Regions from separate parts of the Paenibacillus sp. EB106-04-04-XG159 genome, predicted to be linked through region 2. Evidence: predicted binding sites of a transcription regulator. Region 2 holds the regulator's gene; each other region holds the start of a gene.
What was found. Region 2 encodes Rex, which represses fermentation and respiration genes when NADH is low (regulators of the CRP and FNR family bind a similar motif). Its sites were predicted from a motif close to TTGTGAAATATTTCACAA; they were not measured.

Region 1 (5,529 bases), on a different contig from region 2:
ACGACGGAAAGGTGCATCTGTTTGAACACCGACGATCTTCTCTTTGCTTTGATCCAAGTAACCAGGCTTATGGGAAATGATTGTGGATGGAGTATTTACATCAACATCCCATACGCCGCCGCGCTCACGCTCTTCTTTGGAAAGCTGGCTGACGATTGCCCATAGGTCTTTTGTATCTTGAGTAGCGCCTGCCAAGAACTTGTCATCCCCGTAGTACGGGTTAATGTTGTGATCGATGAAATCAGCGACATTGATATGTCTTTGCCATTTGCCTGTTTTAAACCCGCGCCATGGGTTTACTGCTTCTGTTTCTGTAACGTTCTTTTCTAATACCGACATCGAAATCCCTCCGTTAAGTAGGTTTTCTATCTATAATATAAATCTAACCTCTATTCACAAGGAACGCAACCGCATCGATAAGCTTGGTTCTTCTCTGGCTGCTGCAGCATTTCCTTGCTATGAGACTATTGTACTCCCTACAATCGCTATACAATGTGATGAAAATCACAATGAAACACCTCAAGCATGCTTTACATCACACGAAATGCATCAATTTTGTGAAATTAATCTCAAACCTAGCGAAGTGGTAAATTTACCATCATCCAATATGTTGAAAAAGGGCAGCAGACATGATGTCTGCTGCCAATAGCTATATTAAAGAGGTGGATGAATCCATTAGCAATTCTTACTCAAAGCGACCGTAGAAAGCATCACGGTATATGTCTGCCAGCTCTGTTACAAGCGGCATCTTCGGATTAGCTGTTGTACATTGGTCTTCGAATGCGCGGTCAGCCAAGCTGTCAACGCCTGCTTCGAATTCCTTCGCGTCGAAGCCGGTTTCTTGGAATGTTTGCGGCAAGCCCAGTTGACGGTTCAAGTCTCGGACCGCTTCGATCAAGCTCTTCACGCCTTCTTCAGTCGTGCGGCATGGCAATCCAAGGATGCGCGCAATTTCTGCATAGCGCTTATCTGCTACGAAATGATCATATTTAGGGAAGGAAGCAAACTTCGTTGGCTTCTTCGCGTTGTAACGGATAACGTGCGGCAGCAGGATCGCATTCGTACGTCCATGAGGCGTACCGTATTGAGCACCCCATTTGTGCGCCAAGCTATGGTTAATGCCGAGGAACGCATTCGCAAACGCCATACCAGCGAGCGTCGAAGCATTGTGCATCTTCTCACGAGCGACTGGATCTGCTTCGTTAGCTGATTTAACCAAGTTTTCGAATACCAATTGGACCGCTTTGATAGCAAGCGCATCGGAATAATCACTAGCCATTACAGATACGTATGCTTCAATCGCATGAGTCAGCACGTCCATACCTGTATCTGCGACTGCTACACGCGGCAAGCTGTATACAAACTCTGGATCGATGATGGCAACATCTGGAGTCAATTGATAGTCAGCAAGCGGATACTTAGTATGACCATTTTCCTTATCCGTAATTACAGCGAACGATGTTACTTCAGAACCAGTACCCGAAGTTGTTGGAATCGCAACAAATTTCGCTTTTTGACCAAGCACTGGATATTTATAAGTCCGTTTGCGAATATCCATAAACTTCTGCTTCAAGTTATTGAAGTCTGTATCCGGGTATTCGTAGAACAGCCACATGGCTTTCGCAGCATCCATTGGAGAACCGCCGCCAAGTGCAATGATGCAGTCTGGTTTGAATCGGTTCATCATGTCAGTACCGCGCTTCACCGTGTTAGTGGACGGATCTGGCTCAACATCGTAGAAGATCTCGATTTGAACTGGATTGCGGCGTTTCAGCAAGTAGTGCTCCAATTTTTGAACGTAGCCGAGCTTCATCATCATTGGGTCAGTAACGATCATGATGCGATTGATGTCAGGCATTTTTTCCAAGTATTGTGTAGAGCCTTTTTCAAAATAAATTTTGTTAGGAACTTTAAACCATTGCATGTTCACAGTACGCTTCGCCACCCGTTTCACGTTGATGAGATTGACAGATGTTACGTTGTTGGAAGTGGAATTGCGTCCATAAGATCCGCAGCCAAGTGTCAGAGATGGAATATTCGTATTGTATATATCACCGATCGCACCATGAGTGGATGGAGAGTTGACAAGAATCCGTCCAGTTTGCAATCGATTACCGAATTTATTGATAATTTCATCATTGCGGGAGTGGATTACTGAAGAGTGACCCATACCGCCGAATTGTACGATTTCAGCTGCGAGCTCAATACCAGCGTCCGCATTTTTAGCTTTATAGCATGCAAGGATCGGGCTCAATTTCTCAGCAGATAACGGGAAGTTTGGTCCTACTCCATCTATCTCAGCAACCAGGATCTTCGTGTCTGCCGGAACCTTCAAGCCTGCAAGCTCAGCAATCTTCACTGCTGGTTGACCAACGATTGTCGGATTCACTGCGCAAGTGCCAGATTTCATGGCAAGACCTTGCAGTTTAACTGTTTCTTCTTTATTGGTAAAGTAGCAGCCGTTTTGCTGCATCATCTTTTTCACTTCGTTGTAGATCGGCTCTTCAATAATTACAGCTTGCTCAGAAGCACAGATCATACCATTATCAAATGTCTTGGAAAGGATCAAGTCTGTTACAGCCTGATCGATCTTAGCGCTCTTCTCGATGAAGCATGGTACGTTACCTGGGCCTACGCCGAGAGCTGGCTTACCGCAGCTGTATGCTGCTTTAACCATTCCAGAACCGCCTGTTGCCAGAATCAAAGCGACGTCAGGGTGGTTCATCAATTCATTGGTAGCTTCCATGGATGGAATCTCGATCCATTGGATACAATGTTCAGGAGCGCCGTACTTGACTGCTGCTTCACGCAGGATGCGTGCCGCTTCCGAGCTGCTGAACTGTGCTGATGGATGGAAGCCAAAGATAATCGGATTGCGTGTCTTGATGGAAATAAGCGATTTGAACATAGTTGTAGAAGTTGGATTTGTTACTGGTGTGATACCCATTACGATACCGACCGGCTCAGCGATTTGGATGCAGTTATCAAAGTCATTCTCTTCGATAACGCCTACCGTTTTGCTATATTTAATGTTGTGATAAATATACTCGGTAGCAAAGATGTTCTTCGTGATCTTATCTTCGTAAACACCGCGCTTCGTTTCTTCAACTGCTGCTTTAGCCAGATACATATGCTTATCAAGTCCAGCTAGCGCCATTTGCTGTACAATCGTGTCGATCTGCTCTTGATTCATCTTCATGAATTCTTCATGAGCTTTCTTTGCGTTGTCAATGAGCTGTTGAATGTGTGCTGCAACTTGATTTTCTTTGTTTTCTACAGTTGGTTTCACTTCGGTCTTCGCCATCATTCTCCGCCTCCATATAAATTACTTTGACTTCAACACCATTTGTACTTCTACTCCAGTATCATCCATCTATATATGAGTGTCAAAGTCTTTTGTTTTGTGATTGTTTTCACAATGTAATCATAAACGATCGCAACCTTGGGGTATGTGATATTTTTCACGTATTTTCATTAAAAACATCATTTTTTTAAAATATTCAAAATGCATGCGCTTTCACTGCTGTAATTGCTATAATAAGAATGAAGAAACATCATCAAGTCTTCCTATAAAGTCATCACCCATAAGATGTATTCTATTGTAAAAAGAACAAGGTGTATTTAATCAACCTGGGACACAAACTGTTTTTAACAATCGTTATATCAATTTACCTAATTATACCTTTTCATGAAAATTTGTCAAAAGTGATTAATATCACCGCACTTTTTTGGACTGTAAATAAATAAAATCGCTAAAGAAATTGACAATTACGTTCTTAACGCTCAATATAGAGGTAAAGAATAAAAAAAGTGAAACATGTCACAAGGTTTGTATGCGATAGTTAACAGCTCGCGAATATGAGAACCAACCTTGAACATATAGGAGGGAAACCGAGTGGACCATATGAAGGAGCAATTCCACGAACACTGTAATATTTCATGCTTCTCGGAACAGAATCAGGAACATCTAATATCTTTATCTAAAGATCGGACATACCCTGAAGGCTCTCACCTGTTTTGGGAAGGGGACACTGCCGATAAATTGTTCTTGCTCAAGAGTGGACGTGTTAAGATCACAAAGTCAACAGATGAAGGGAAAGAATTGATTCTCTACATGTATCAAGCTGGAGACCTTGTCGGTCAAGTCGATCCATTCCACAGCACGAAGCATAGCTTCACCGCGGAAGTTATCGAGGAAGGCGAAGTTGGCGTTATCGAACAACGTGATATTGAAGTCTTGATCTGTCAGCATTGCGACTTCTCGATCGACTTTATGAAATGGATGGGAATTCACCATCGACTGACTCAAACTAAATTCCGCGATCTGATGATGTATGGTAAACCAGGCGCGCTATGCTCCACGCTTATTCGACTGTCCAACACTTACGGTCAAGACCTAGATGATGGCGGCATTCTGATTAATAAGAAGATTACGCATACAGATCTATCCAACATGATCGGGGCTACTCGCGAAAGCGTTAACCGGATGCTCAGCGATCTGCGCAAACGCGGTGTGATCGAATATGACAACGGTATGATCGTCATTCGTGAGCTTGAGCAGCTGCAGGAAGTATGCCACTGTGAGTTGTGTCCGAAGGAAATCTGCCGGATCTAGTCTGGATAATATATGGTATTTATATGATTGATATGCTTATAAGCGCTGTGTAGGAGTAGCTCCTCATATTCAGCGCTTTTTTTATTTCTATAATATTCTACCCCCACCCCGCCCCCCCTTATCGCTTATCTTCGCAAGGAATGAATCGTTCCGCTATTAGACTGTGATATCGCTTAGCGCCATTGAAAAAGAGGCTTGCCCCATAGGTAGAATCATCTACATATGCAACAGCCTCTGCACTAAATCATTTATCAGTTCTTCGATACCTGAATGATGATATTGTCATCAGGTTCCACTCGAATGTCGCTCATGTCCGTTATCTGAACGGGTTGATCATTCATCATTAACTGCACAGCGTAATTTTGCTTCAACGAGACACCGTTGATCTCAATAATATCCTTACTATCCTCAGACAATTTAACGTTTCCGAACTCTTTCAAGACTTCGACCAACTTCATCTCTTGTTCTAGCGGCATTGCATACGTAGAGGTGATATCCGGCAGCGCTGTGCCCCCATCAATCATTAACGTGACACTCGGAATAATCGCACTGCTCGTATCTACATCCAGCTCTTCCACATAGACCGTAAGCTGATCACCTTCTTTAATCGGTTGTGCCAGCTTTTCCTTTTGACGAATCTCATAATCGTTCAGCATGAGCCCCCAGGTCATCTTCGGATCTAGAGAGATATCTCCCACGGAAGCTATTTCAGAGGAGTCACTCTTAAGCTTTACAATACCTGTATGTGCCAATGCTTGACTAACAGTCATGCCTTGTTTCCATTCTATCGCAATTCGTTTTGTAATATTGGGGACATACGATCCCCCGTCAATCAACACAGTAACCTCTGGCAGCGTTTTCGTCTCTGCAGCCGATAATGCCGTTAATGGTTGAGACTCTGGTGCTTGAGAGCA
Region 2 (5,529 bases):
TTCACCGTACATTGCAAGAGAAGCTTGAGCACTATGAACCGCGCGAGGCTCAGGAACAGATGTTTCGTGAAGTGATGAATTGTATGGAAGATGATCGACATCTTCTCATTGAAGCAGGTACAGGTACGGGAAAATCTTTAGGTTACCTGATTCCTTCTATCTATTATGCGGTTAAGAATGATAAGAAGGTAATTGTCAGCACACATACCATAAATTTGCAAGAACAGCTGAGACAGCGAGATTTACCGCTTCTAGAGCACATTGTACCTGTTTCATTCAAGGCAACGGTCTTAAAAGGTCGCAGTCACTATTTGTGTTTGAGAAAATTTGAACATAAAATAAACTATAGAGATTTCCTGCATGGACGCGACGATGTATTAACCGCTGCACAGATGATGGTATGGTTAAGTCAGACTGAGCACGGTGATGACGAGGAGCTGTATCTAACGCATAAAGGCCCAGAATTTTGGGATACTGTGGCGAGCGACAGCGATTCCTGTCTTAATCGGGCGTGCCCATGGTTTAAGCGCTGCTTCTACCATCGCGCGAAGAATGATGCCAATCAATCGGATATCATCATCACGAACCATTCTTTATTGTTTACTGATGTCATAGCTGAGCATCGACTGCTGCCTGCTTATGAGCATTTGGTTATTGATGAAGGGCATCATTTTGAAGAAACCGCGAGCAAGCATTTGGGCATACATCTGCAATATTTTTCATTGATGCACCCGCTGACACGTTTGGTGAAAGATAGTAAGAACGGCTTATTGCTGCTGTTGCAAACGCGGCTTCGTCTGTCAGGCAGTGAGAAAGCAATGATCTGGGCTGACGGCATTGAGAAGCTGCTTACACAGCTCGTCGATGTACGAGACGTCTGGGACCGTCTTCATGATGTCCTATATCAATTGATGCCGCCTCCAGAGCCGGGACAAGCTGAAGCAGGACAATCCGTACTCCGACTGCAATCTGGCGCTCGACCGCGGGATTGGCAGGGGATCGCTGAGCTTGAAGAAGATGTATATGTTCGTCTAGGTGAAATTGTACGTACGGGCGAAAAGCTTGTATTGGAATGGAAAGATGCGGATGACGAAGAGCTGCAGCCCGTGATAACAGATGTTACGGGGATATTCAAGGAGATCTCAATTATTCGCGAGGATTTCCGCCTCTTTATGAAAGCAACTGATCCAGATTCTGTGTATTGGATGGAAGGCAATGCTCAGTATAAGCATAAGTCGATGCATCTGTACGCAGTGCCAGTTGATGTCAGCGAAGCGCTAAATCGATACTTCTTCGAACCGAAGAAAAGTGTCATTCTGACTTCGGCAACATTATCTGTCGACAAGTCATTTCAGTATTTAGAGGAACAGATCGGTTTGAAGGAGGCTTCTAGTACCGGAAGATTGCATACCGTTATTCTTCCGTCTCCGTTCAATTACCGCGAGCAAGCGCTAGTTGTCATTCCGCGAGACTTTCCAACGGTTAAGGGCTCTGTGGATCCGATCTTTACCGATAAATTGCTTCATTCGCTTGCAGATGTAGCCATTGTGACAAAGGGTAGAATGTTGGTGCTGTTTACGTCGTACCGCATGTTGAAGGAAGTGTATGAACCGCTGAAGGAGATGCTTCAGCCGCATGGTGTTCAAGTATTGGGACAAGGCATGGACAGCGGCAATCGAAGCAAGCTGACTCGCCGTTTTCAGGAGCATCCTGCATCCGTGCTGTTAGGAACTAGCAGCTTCTGGGAAGGGGTGGACATTCCTGGTGAGGCTTTGACTTGTCTAGCGATTGTTAGACTTCCGTTTCAGCCGCCTAATCATCCGCTTGTTGAAGCGAAGTCCGAACGCTTAAAGCGTCAGAATCAGAATCCGTTCCGGAAGCTATCGATTCCACAAGCCGTTATTCGCTTTAAGCAAGGGTTTGGACGATTAGTTCGAACCTCTAGGGATCGTGGTATCGTAATTATTTATGATACCCGTGTAATCGAGACGAGTTATGGCAAACATTTCTTATATTCTTTACCTGGTCCTAAGATGGAGCATATGACTACCGAGCACTTAGTGCCGCGGATCCGTGATTGGTTCAGGGAGGAGCAGGAAAGAGCTTTACAAGATTAATCAAAACTATGATGATAATCAGCTATGTAGAAGGGGGATCACAGGATATGAAAGCGATGAAGATTTCAGAAGCCGTAGTTAGACGTCTGCCGATCTATTTACGGCACCTCATGGAATTGAAACAGCGTGAAGTTCTAACAATATCATCTCAAGATTTAGGTCAGAAGCTGGATCTGAATCCTGCCCAGATTCGTAAGGACCTCGCTTATTTTGGAGACTTTGGTCGTAAAGGTATTGGTTATGATGTGTCTTATCTGATCGAGCAGATTAGACATATCCTAAAGCTTGATCTCAAGATTCACGTGGGATTAGTCGGTGCTGGTAAACTCGGTCAAGCGCTGTGCAACTATACCACGTACTTGCAAGATAATATGAAGATTGTTGCTGTATTCGATGCGCATCCAGATAAAATGGGAACAGCATTGAATAATCTTATGGTGCAGCCAATGGATCAGTTGATCGATACAGTTAAGGATATGGGGATTCGGATAGGTATTATTACGGTACCTGCGCTGGAAGCCCAAAATGTTGCGGATCAGTTCGTCGAAGCAGGTGTGGAAGCGATCTTGAACTTTGCTCCTGTTATTCTGAAGGTACCGCCGCATGTTCGCGTGCATACTGCAGATTTCACGACGGATCTGTTCAGCTTGGCTTATTACTTGCAAGATGAAGAAGGAAAGGAAACGATTGAGAATGCCTAAAAGGTTCATCGTCCATAACGGACGCTTTGCTCAGATCCATCCGGATGCAGAATCGAGCACTATTGATGGATACATGGTTGTAGAGAACGGAAAGATTGTCTACCTCGGTGAAACGCTGCCGGATCATTATAAGGAAGATTCGGAGTTGTTTGATGGCAGCGGTCTGTTCTTTATGCCGGGTTTAGTCAATACCCATGGACATGCTGCAATGACATTATTGCGCGGTTACGGCGATGATATGGTGCTTCAACAATGGCTTCAGCAAAAAATGTGGCCAATGGAGGCTAAGTTTACTGACGAAGATGTGTATTGGGGCTCTGCTCTCGCTGTGCTGGAAATGCTGAAGAGCGGCACCACTACGTTCGTAGATATGTACGACCATATGGATGAGGTCGGGAAGGTTGTTGAGCAAGCAGGTATTCGCGCGGGATTAATGCGCGGTGCCATCGGTCTATGCAGCGAAGAAGTGCAGCAGATGAAGCTGGAAGAGGCTGTGCGCTTTGCGAAAGATTGGAACGGACGTGCGGAAGGTCGAATTACGACCATGCTTGCTCCACATGCACCGTATACTTGTCCTCCCGCTTTCATTGAGAAATTCGTGCAAGCCGCTCATGATCTGGATATGATGCTTCATACACATATGTCTGAAACTAGAGCAGAGGTTGAACAAAATGTGCAGGAGTACGGATTGCGTCCTGTCGCGCATCTGGAGAAGTTGGGTTTCTTCAGCAGACCGTCGTATATAGCTCATGGCGTTCATCTCACAGACGAAGAAATCGAAATATTGGCTAAACATAAGGTCGGCGTATCTCATAACCCTGCCAGCAACCTGAAGCTGGCAAGCGGAGTAGCTCGAGTTACTGACCTGCTCCGAGCAGGCGTGAACGTATCCCTGGGAACAGATGGAGCAGCTAGCAATAACAATCTAGATATGTTCCAAGAGATGCGTTTGGCTGCATTTATCCATAAGGGAGTATCTGGCGATCCAACAGCGGTACCCGCTGCGGAAGCAATGCGAATTGCGACTATTAATGGCGCCCAAACGATCCAGCTTCAGGATGTCGGCTTGCTCGCTCCTGGAATGAAGGCGGATTTCATCGCTGTCGATATTGATCAACCGCATCTCCTGCCGCATACGGACCTAGTATCCCACATGGTATACTCGGCTTCCGGCAAGGATGTTAAGCATGTATGGGTTGATGGCAAGCAAGTAGTCAATAATGGAGCCTGCTTGACCCTTGATGAAGAACGGGTACGCCGCGAAGCAGCACGCTGTTTCGAAGGCTTGCTGTCTCGTTAAGTGGAGGATATGTGAATGTTATCTAGAAGCAGACCAAGGAAGCGCTATAGCCGAGTGCGGATTGTCGTTCTGGCTGCGCTCGTAGTGATGCTCCTGCTCGCTATTTTGAGCGTGTGGTATGTAAATTATGTTCGCGCAGATGAAAATTCGCTTGAAGCAAAAGCTGTTGCTGAATCTCAAAAAACAGTCGCTTGGGCTTCCGTAAGCGGAGTAGAGAAGTCGATATGGGATAGTGTGTGTTATGTCGTCACAGGTGTAGACGAAGCAGGTGTCACCCAGATGGCTTGGGTTGACCTTACTACCGAGCAAGTATCTGTTAAGGCTGCCTCTGATGGCGTCTCTAAGAAGGATATTGAGCAGTATTTATTACAGCAGTATCCGGGAGTCAGCATTAAACACATCATACCGGGTATTAAAGATAATGAATATGTGTGGCAGGCATTAGTCAGACGTAAGGATGAGACTGGCGAACTACGATATTATTATCACTTCTTCCGCTTCGCTGACGGGACACCGACCGGAGATATCTATTCGATGCCAAATCAGTGAATGTAGGCGCAAAGGTATTGTTATTCCTTTGCGCTTTTACTATGCAGAGAACATCATGGGAATGAATTTCAAGTGCTAGGGGGTAGAAGATGAATAAGTATCAGACTCAATTCATGTTGAGCCTTGAGCAACAGTTAAATACTTGGTTCAATCGTACAGATATAATACGTTCAGATGAATTGTATCACTTCTTACATACGGTTAAGGGTACTTCAGGCACGATTGAATTGAGTGAATTGATGCAGATCGCGAAGCGATTGCTCGATCAGATTGAGTCGAATGAGAGAGAGGTATGGACTGCTGAGGAAGCGCGGTTGTTTCTGAACGACTTGCATCAATACACGTTGAATCAATCGGAGCGCAACGTCAAAGGTTTCATACATAATAGCTTTAACGAGAAAAATGTGGAGACAGACCCCTCTGTCCTTATTTTAGATGATGACGTAAATTTATTGATGGTTCTGAAAGAAGAGCTGCAAGCAGCAGGCTGGTCCGTTATTGCGACAACGTCATCACAGAAAGCAATTGAATATTTTCACGATGTCTCTCCAGACTGTCTGATCTTGGACTTGAATATTCCGGATACCGACGGGTTTGAGATTATGGAGTTGTTAGGAGAGAAGCTCAAGAAGCAGTATATTCCGACGACTATTATTACCGAGGATTGCAGTAAACATACACGTTTAAAAGCATATCGACTGGGAGTCGATGACGTGATCTGCAGGCCGGTTGATATAGAAGAACTGTTGGCAAGGCTTCAAAGGCAGATCAATGGGAAGAAGAGATTGGATGGATTGTTGTTTATCGATGAATTAACGGGTGCGTACAATCGAAAGTTCATGCATGAAGCGTTCAGCAGACT
Region 3 (5,529 bases), on a different contig from region 2:
CTGTACCCACTCGAAGTAAGATACCGTAACGCCGCCCGCATTAGCCAAGATATCAGGAATAACGGTGATGCCGTTATTGTTCAAGATAACGTCAGCTTCCGGTGTTGTTGGACCGTTAGCAGCTTCTGCAATGATGTTGGCTTTGATGTTTCCAGCGTTCTCTTTCGTGATGACATTTTCAAGTGCTGCTGGAATCAAGATATCAACAGGTAGCTCCAACAGCTCGCTGTTGCTAATGATATATTGAGGGCCGTAGTCTGTAAGCTCGGAATGATCTTTCAGATGCTCAGCGCGGCTAACATCTAAGCCGTTCGGATCATAGATACCGCCGCGGGAATCGCTGACTGCTACAATCTTAGCGCCCATGTCATTCAGGAGGCGAGCTGCGATGCGGCCTGCGTTGCCGAAGCCTTGGATCGCTACAGTCGCACCTTCGATTGGGAGGCCTTTATCAGCCATTGCACATTCAATAGCATAAACACAGCCTTGTGCTGTAGCAGCGTTGCGTCCAAGCGATCCGCCAATAATAAGCGGCTTGCCTGTAATAACGCCTGGTGAATAATGTCCTTTCAAACGGCTGTAAGTGTCCATCATCCAGCCCATGATTTGTGGAGTAGTATATACGTCTGGAGCTGGGATATCCTTCTCCGGACCTACAATATCTGCTATAGCTTCCATGAATGCCCGGCTAACGCGTTCAAGCTCTGCTTTGCTAAATTCTCTAGGATCACAAATAACGCCGCCTTTGCCGCCGCCGTAAGGGAGGCCGACAACTCCGCACTTGAAGGTCATCCACATGGATAATGCTTTAACTTCATCGAGAGTAACGCCTGGATGGAAACGAATACCGCCTTTAGTTGGACCGATTGCATTGTTATGTTGGGAGCGGAAGCCTTCGAATACGCGAACTGAACCATCATCCATACGCACAGGGAAGCTGACGGACAGTACACGCTTAGGTTTCTTCAATATCTCTGTCACATGCTTAGGCAGTTGTAGCTTTGCCGCTGCAGCGTCCACCTGACGTTGTGCATTTAAATAAGGGTTCAACGAATCATCTGTAGTTGTGTTATGTTGTATCATATCCACTCACCTATCCTTCTAAATTGGTACAAAACGCTTGCTAATTATTATAAAGAGATGATTGACATTTTTAAATGGCTTTTGTGTATTTTATGTATAAAAATCACAATATACACTGATAAAAAAAATCCATGAGCGCTTGAAACACGAGGATATTAGCCGTAAATTATGGAAAAACCCATTATGCAAACGTATACATCACTATGAGGATTTATTCATTCGCTTAAATTATGGGTAAACGTGTAAATACTGAAAAAATACAAAAAGTCCGGTTCTCATCGAGTGCGTAACTCTACGAGACCGGATCTTGTTATGGCTAGCCCACTGGGCGCCGGAACCAAGACGGCGTTGAGCGGATAGCAGGTGCTGGCGTGCTTCTCAACTGCATGATGGCATCGATCGGATCCCGCTCAGTGCCTGAATGCTCTTGCTCTACGGCTTGGCGCATCTGCTTGAGCAGTTCTGGTTGTGCTGTGAAGCGGGACAAGCATTCAAGCAAGGATGGAACATCTTCTGCTTGGCAGGCAAGTCCGGTCTTCAGCAGATAGGAGATGTTATCCTGCTCTTGACCAGGCAACGGTTTATAAATGATAAGCGGCAGGTGCTGGGCTATCGCTTCCGCAGTTGTAACACCGCCTGATTTCGTAATCATCACATCAGCCATCGCCATATATTCATGCATGTTATTGATGTATCCTTTAATATGCACGTCGAGCGACACCTTCTCGCTCCAATGCTGAAGCTGACGCTGAAGCTTGTCGTTGCGACCGCACACGACGACGATCTGCAGGTCTTTGGTCCAAGCGGCAGACTCCATTGCGTGCAATATCGCCGGATCCAGCAAGCCGCAGCCGCCTCCCATGAGAAGGACAGTTAACTTCTCTGTGTGCAGCCCGTGCTGAACGCGAAGCTCCTCTTTATTATAAGCGTCATAGAAGGCAGGCCGTACCGGGATTCCGGTAACCACAATCTTGCTGCTGCGTATTCCTTGATGCTCCAGCTTCTGCTTAGCATGCTCGGATCCGACCAAGTACATATCTGTACATGGATACAGCCAGAAGCTGTGATCCGTATGATCGGTAATGACTGTCGCAGTTGGACAGTTAATGATGCGGCGTTCTTTCAATTTAGAGATTGCAGCGCTCGCGGCTGGAAATGTGCTTACAACGATAGTTGGATCTGTCTCACGAATGAGCTTGGCCAGCGGGCGCAAGCTTGTTAGGCGCACATTCTTGATGAATTGCGCCAGCTTGCGATCTTTCCGCATCCATTCGAAGAGTGTGCCGTACATGCCAGGGAAGTGCTTGAGCCATTGTACGAAGCAATAGGAGCCTACCATGTGAAGATGTGGCGCCATCTGTTCCAAATAATTTACGATTTGTACCTCTATATGATTGCCGTAACGTTTCCGCATTGATTCTTCAATTGCACTAGCAGCTTGTACATGACCATGCCCGAGTGAACCGGTCAGTACCAGTACTTTGGTTCTGTGAGTCTTGTCTGTTAGCGTCGTCCACCCGAACATACTCCACTCTCTCCTTGTGTTGTGTCTTTTGTTTAATCGTCAAGTCTGCATGGCTTATACTCTCATTTTATGAAATGGATGACTGTGGTAAAACCGACCCTGGATTGGTATTTGAACTAGACTTTCGTCGAGTACTTTTCGGTGAAGTTGTTACATAAACGGAGAGCAGGTATATGGAATGGAATGAATTCAACGGGTATACAGGAAGAGAAGCGCCAATATTCACAGGTGTCGTCAAGGCTATTGATAGCATTGAGGGTAGCTAGTCGATTGATACACTTTGTAACCACATCTTTAAAGCCATACTTATCTGTATCTATTATATAGAGGAATGATGAAATGTAAACCTATTTATGGAAAAATGGTATAATAGAACCCATTTCACAGAATGCGCTTGACAATAAACACTATTACAAAAGTTAAAATGCCTTATAAGTCAAACGCAAGTACAATTGTGATAGAATTCACCCACATTTTCAACAAACTTGTGAAGTTTGAGAAAAAGTTCTCAAATTGCTCAAAGAGAACGGGCAAGTGTGTGATAATTGTCACAACGATGAAGTGACTTTTTTGACAGAATGATGATGGGTCACGAGCAACACTCTTGATCTTCCGTTATACAGGCTAATACCGCCGACCGCAGGTTTCGATGGTCACTGAAGCAGGCGGAAGCGGCCACTTAGCTTGACATAGCATGTAAATATGGAAAATGGTACTAGTATGAGAAAGGTGGGGGATTACGGATGGATGTAGTTGAACTGTCCCGTATTCAATTCGCAGCGACGACGATATTTCACTTCTTCTTCGTTCCGTTGTCGATCGGATTGGCGCTGCTCATCGCCATTATGCAGACGATGTATGTCGTCAAAGGTGAAGAGCAGTACAGAAAGATGGCAAAGTTCTGGGGCAAGCTGTTCCTGATTAACTTTGCTGTAGGTGTAGTAACAGGTATTATTCAAGAATTCCAGTTCGGTATGAACTGGTCGGACTATTCTCGCTTCGTAGGAGACGTGTTCGGGGCGCCGCTTGCAATTGAAGCGTTGGCTGCGTTCTTTATGGAATCCACGTTTATCGGTTTATGGATATTCGGTTGGGATCGTCTATCGAAAAGAGTGCATTTGGCCTGTATCTGGTTAGTCGCGTTAGGGACGACGATGTCAGCCTTCTGGATTCTGGCAGCGAACTCTTTCATGCAGCATCCAGTCGGATATGAAATTGTTGATGGCCGCGCACAGATGAACGACTTCTGGGCACTCATTACCAACGGTCAGGCACTTGTAGAGTTTCCGCATACCGTATTGGGCGCATTTGCGACAGGCGCATTCTTGATCGCAGGTATTAGTGCGCTGCGCTTGATGCAGAAGAAGGATGTTGCCTTCTTCAAAAAGTCATTTAATATCGCTATCGTAGTAGCTTTGATCTCGTCAATTGGTGTTGCGCTTTTTGGTCACCAGCAAGCACAGTATCTGGTTGATACACAGCCAATGAAGATGGCTGCGGCAGAGGCCTTGTGGACGACGAGTGAAGACCCTGCGCCATGGACGGTATTTGCTAAGATTGACACAGAAAAACAGGAAAACAGCATGGAGTTACAGATTCCATATGCACTGAGCTTCCTTTCTTATAGTAAATTCTCCGGTGAAGTTATCGGGATGAAGGAACTGCAAGCGGAATATGAACAGAAGTATGGTCCAGGTGATTATATTCCTCCGGTTAAGACAACATTCTGGAGCTTCCGCATCATGGTTGTAGCAGGTTCGCTTATGATCTTGTTGGCTATGTACGGTGTATATATGATGGCTCGCAAGAAGATTGATCAGATTAAGCCTTGGTATTGGAAAATGATGGTATTTGGGATCTCCTTGCCGTTCATCGCGAATACAGCCGGTTGGATTATGACAGAGATTGGTCGTCAGCCTTGGACGGTATTCGGCTTAATGACGACAGCAGACAGTGTCTCTCCTAGCGTTACTTCAGGTGAGGTGTTATTCTCCCTGATCGCATTTACAACGATCTATACGATTCTATTAGTTGTCATGCTCTATCTGTTCGTTAAAGTGATTAAGAAGGGTCCAGATGCGGTGGATCATGATCACGCTGCAGAAGTAACGACGAACGATCCGTTCAGTAAGGGAGGTCAGAATCTCCATGTTTGAGTTGAGTGAACTGTGGTTTGTCCTTGTCGGTGTGTTGTTTGTTGGATTCTTCTTCTTAGAGGGATTTGACTTCGGTGTAGGTATGTCGACATTATTTTTAGCGAAAAATGATGGAGAGAAACGCGTATTAATCAACTCCATCGGCCCGTTCTGGGATGCCAATGAAGTGTGGCTCCTGACAGCGGGCGGCGCGATGTTCGCCGCATTTCCACATTGGTATGCGACGATGTTCAGCGGTTTCTATATTCCGCTCGTCGTGCTGCTGCTTGCGCTTATCGGACGCGGCGTAGCGTTTGAATTCCGTCACCAAGGAAGCACTGCAGCATGGAAGAAGACATGGGATATCGTCATCTTCATCGGCAGCATATTGCCGCCGTTCCTGTTTGGTGTCGTGTTCGCAACCTTTGTGCAAGGCTTGCCTATCGATCAGAATATGGAGATGCATGCCGCATTCTTCGGTGATATTGTAAATGTATATACTGTCCTTGGCGGTGTCGCAGTTACGTTGCTCTGTCTTGTACACGGTCTGATGTTTGCGTCCTTGCGCACTACAGGCGACCTGCAGGAACGCGCTCGCAAGCTTGCGAAGCTGTTGTTGGTTCCACTTGCGGTATTGCTGCTCGGATTCGGGCTTATGACTTACTTCAATACAGACTTCTTTGACAGCCGCGGCGCGGTTCTGATTGCGATGGCAGTCCTTGGTGTGATAGCCTTTATATTAGCAGGCTACTTCATGTCCAAGAAGCGCGATGGCTGGGCGTTTGG

Region 1: adhE (bifunctional acetaldehyde-CoA/alcohol dehydrogenase) is a predicted target of Rex. The motif match lies at 3,402-3,419, and genes of this name have one in related genera.
Region 3: AC3WTP_RS01085 (cytochrome ubiquinol oxidase subunit I) is a predicted target of Rex. The motif match lies at 3,103-3,120, and genes of this name have one in related genera.

Annotation. Positions count from the first base shown of each region.
Region 1 covers NZ_JBYTDY010000012.1:58,123-63,651, forward strand. The annotation lists gene pflB (formate C-acetyltransferase) at 1-339, opposite strand, end outside; gene adhE (bifunctional acetaldehyde-CoA/alcohol dehydrogenase) at 686-3,307, opposite strand; gene AC3WTP_RS15645 (Crp/Fnr family transcriptional regulator) at 3,905-4,615, shown strand; gene AC3WTP_RS15650 (hypothetical protein) at 4,867-5,529, opposite strand, start outside.
Region 2 covers NZ_JBYTDY010000011.1:58,486-64,014, reverse strand. The annotation lists gene dinG (ATP-dependent DNA helicase DinG) at 1-2,117, shown strand, start outside; gene AC3WTP_RS14650 (redox-sensing transcriptional repressor Rex) at 2,165-2,818, shown strand; gene AC3WTP_RS14645 (amidohydrolase) at 2,811-4,118, shown strand; gene AC3WTP_RS14640 (hypothetical protein) at 4,134-4,667, shown strand; gene AC3WTP_RS14635 (diguanylate cyclase) at 4,757-5,529, shown strand, end outside.
Region 3 covers NZ_JBYTDY010000001.1:227,813-233,341, forward strand. The annotation lists gene AC3WTP_RS01075 (Glu/Leu/Phe/Val family dehydrogenase) at 1-1,083, opposite strand, end outside; gene AC3WTP_RS01080 (MGDG synthase family glycosyltransferase) at 1,400-2,608, opposite strand; gene AC3WTP_RS01085 (cytochrome ubiquinol oxidase subunit I) at 3,352-4,764, shown strand; gene cydB (cytochrome d ubiquinol oxidase subunit II) at 4,757-5,529, shown strand, end outside.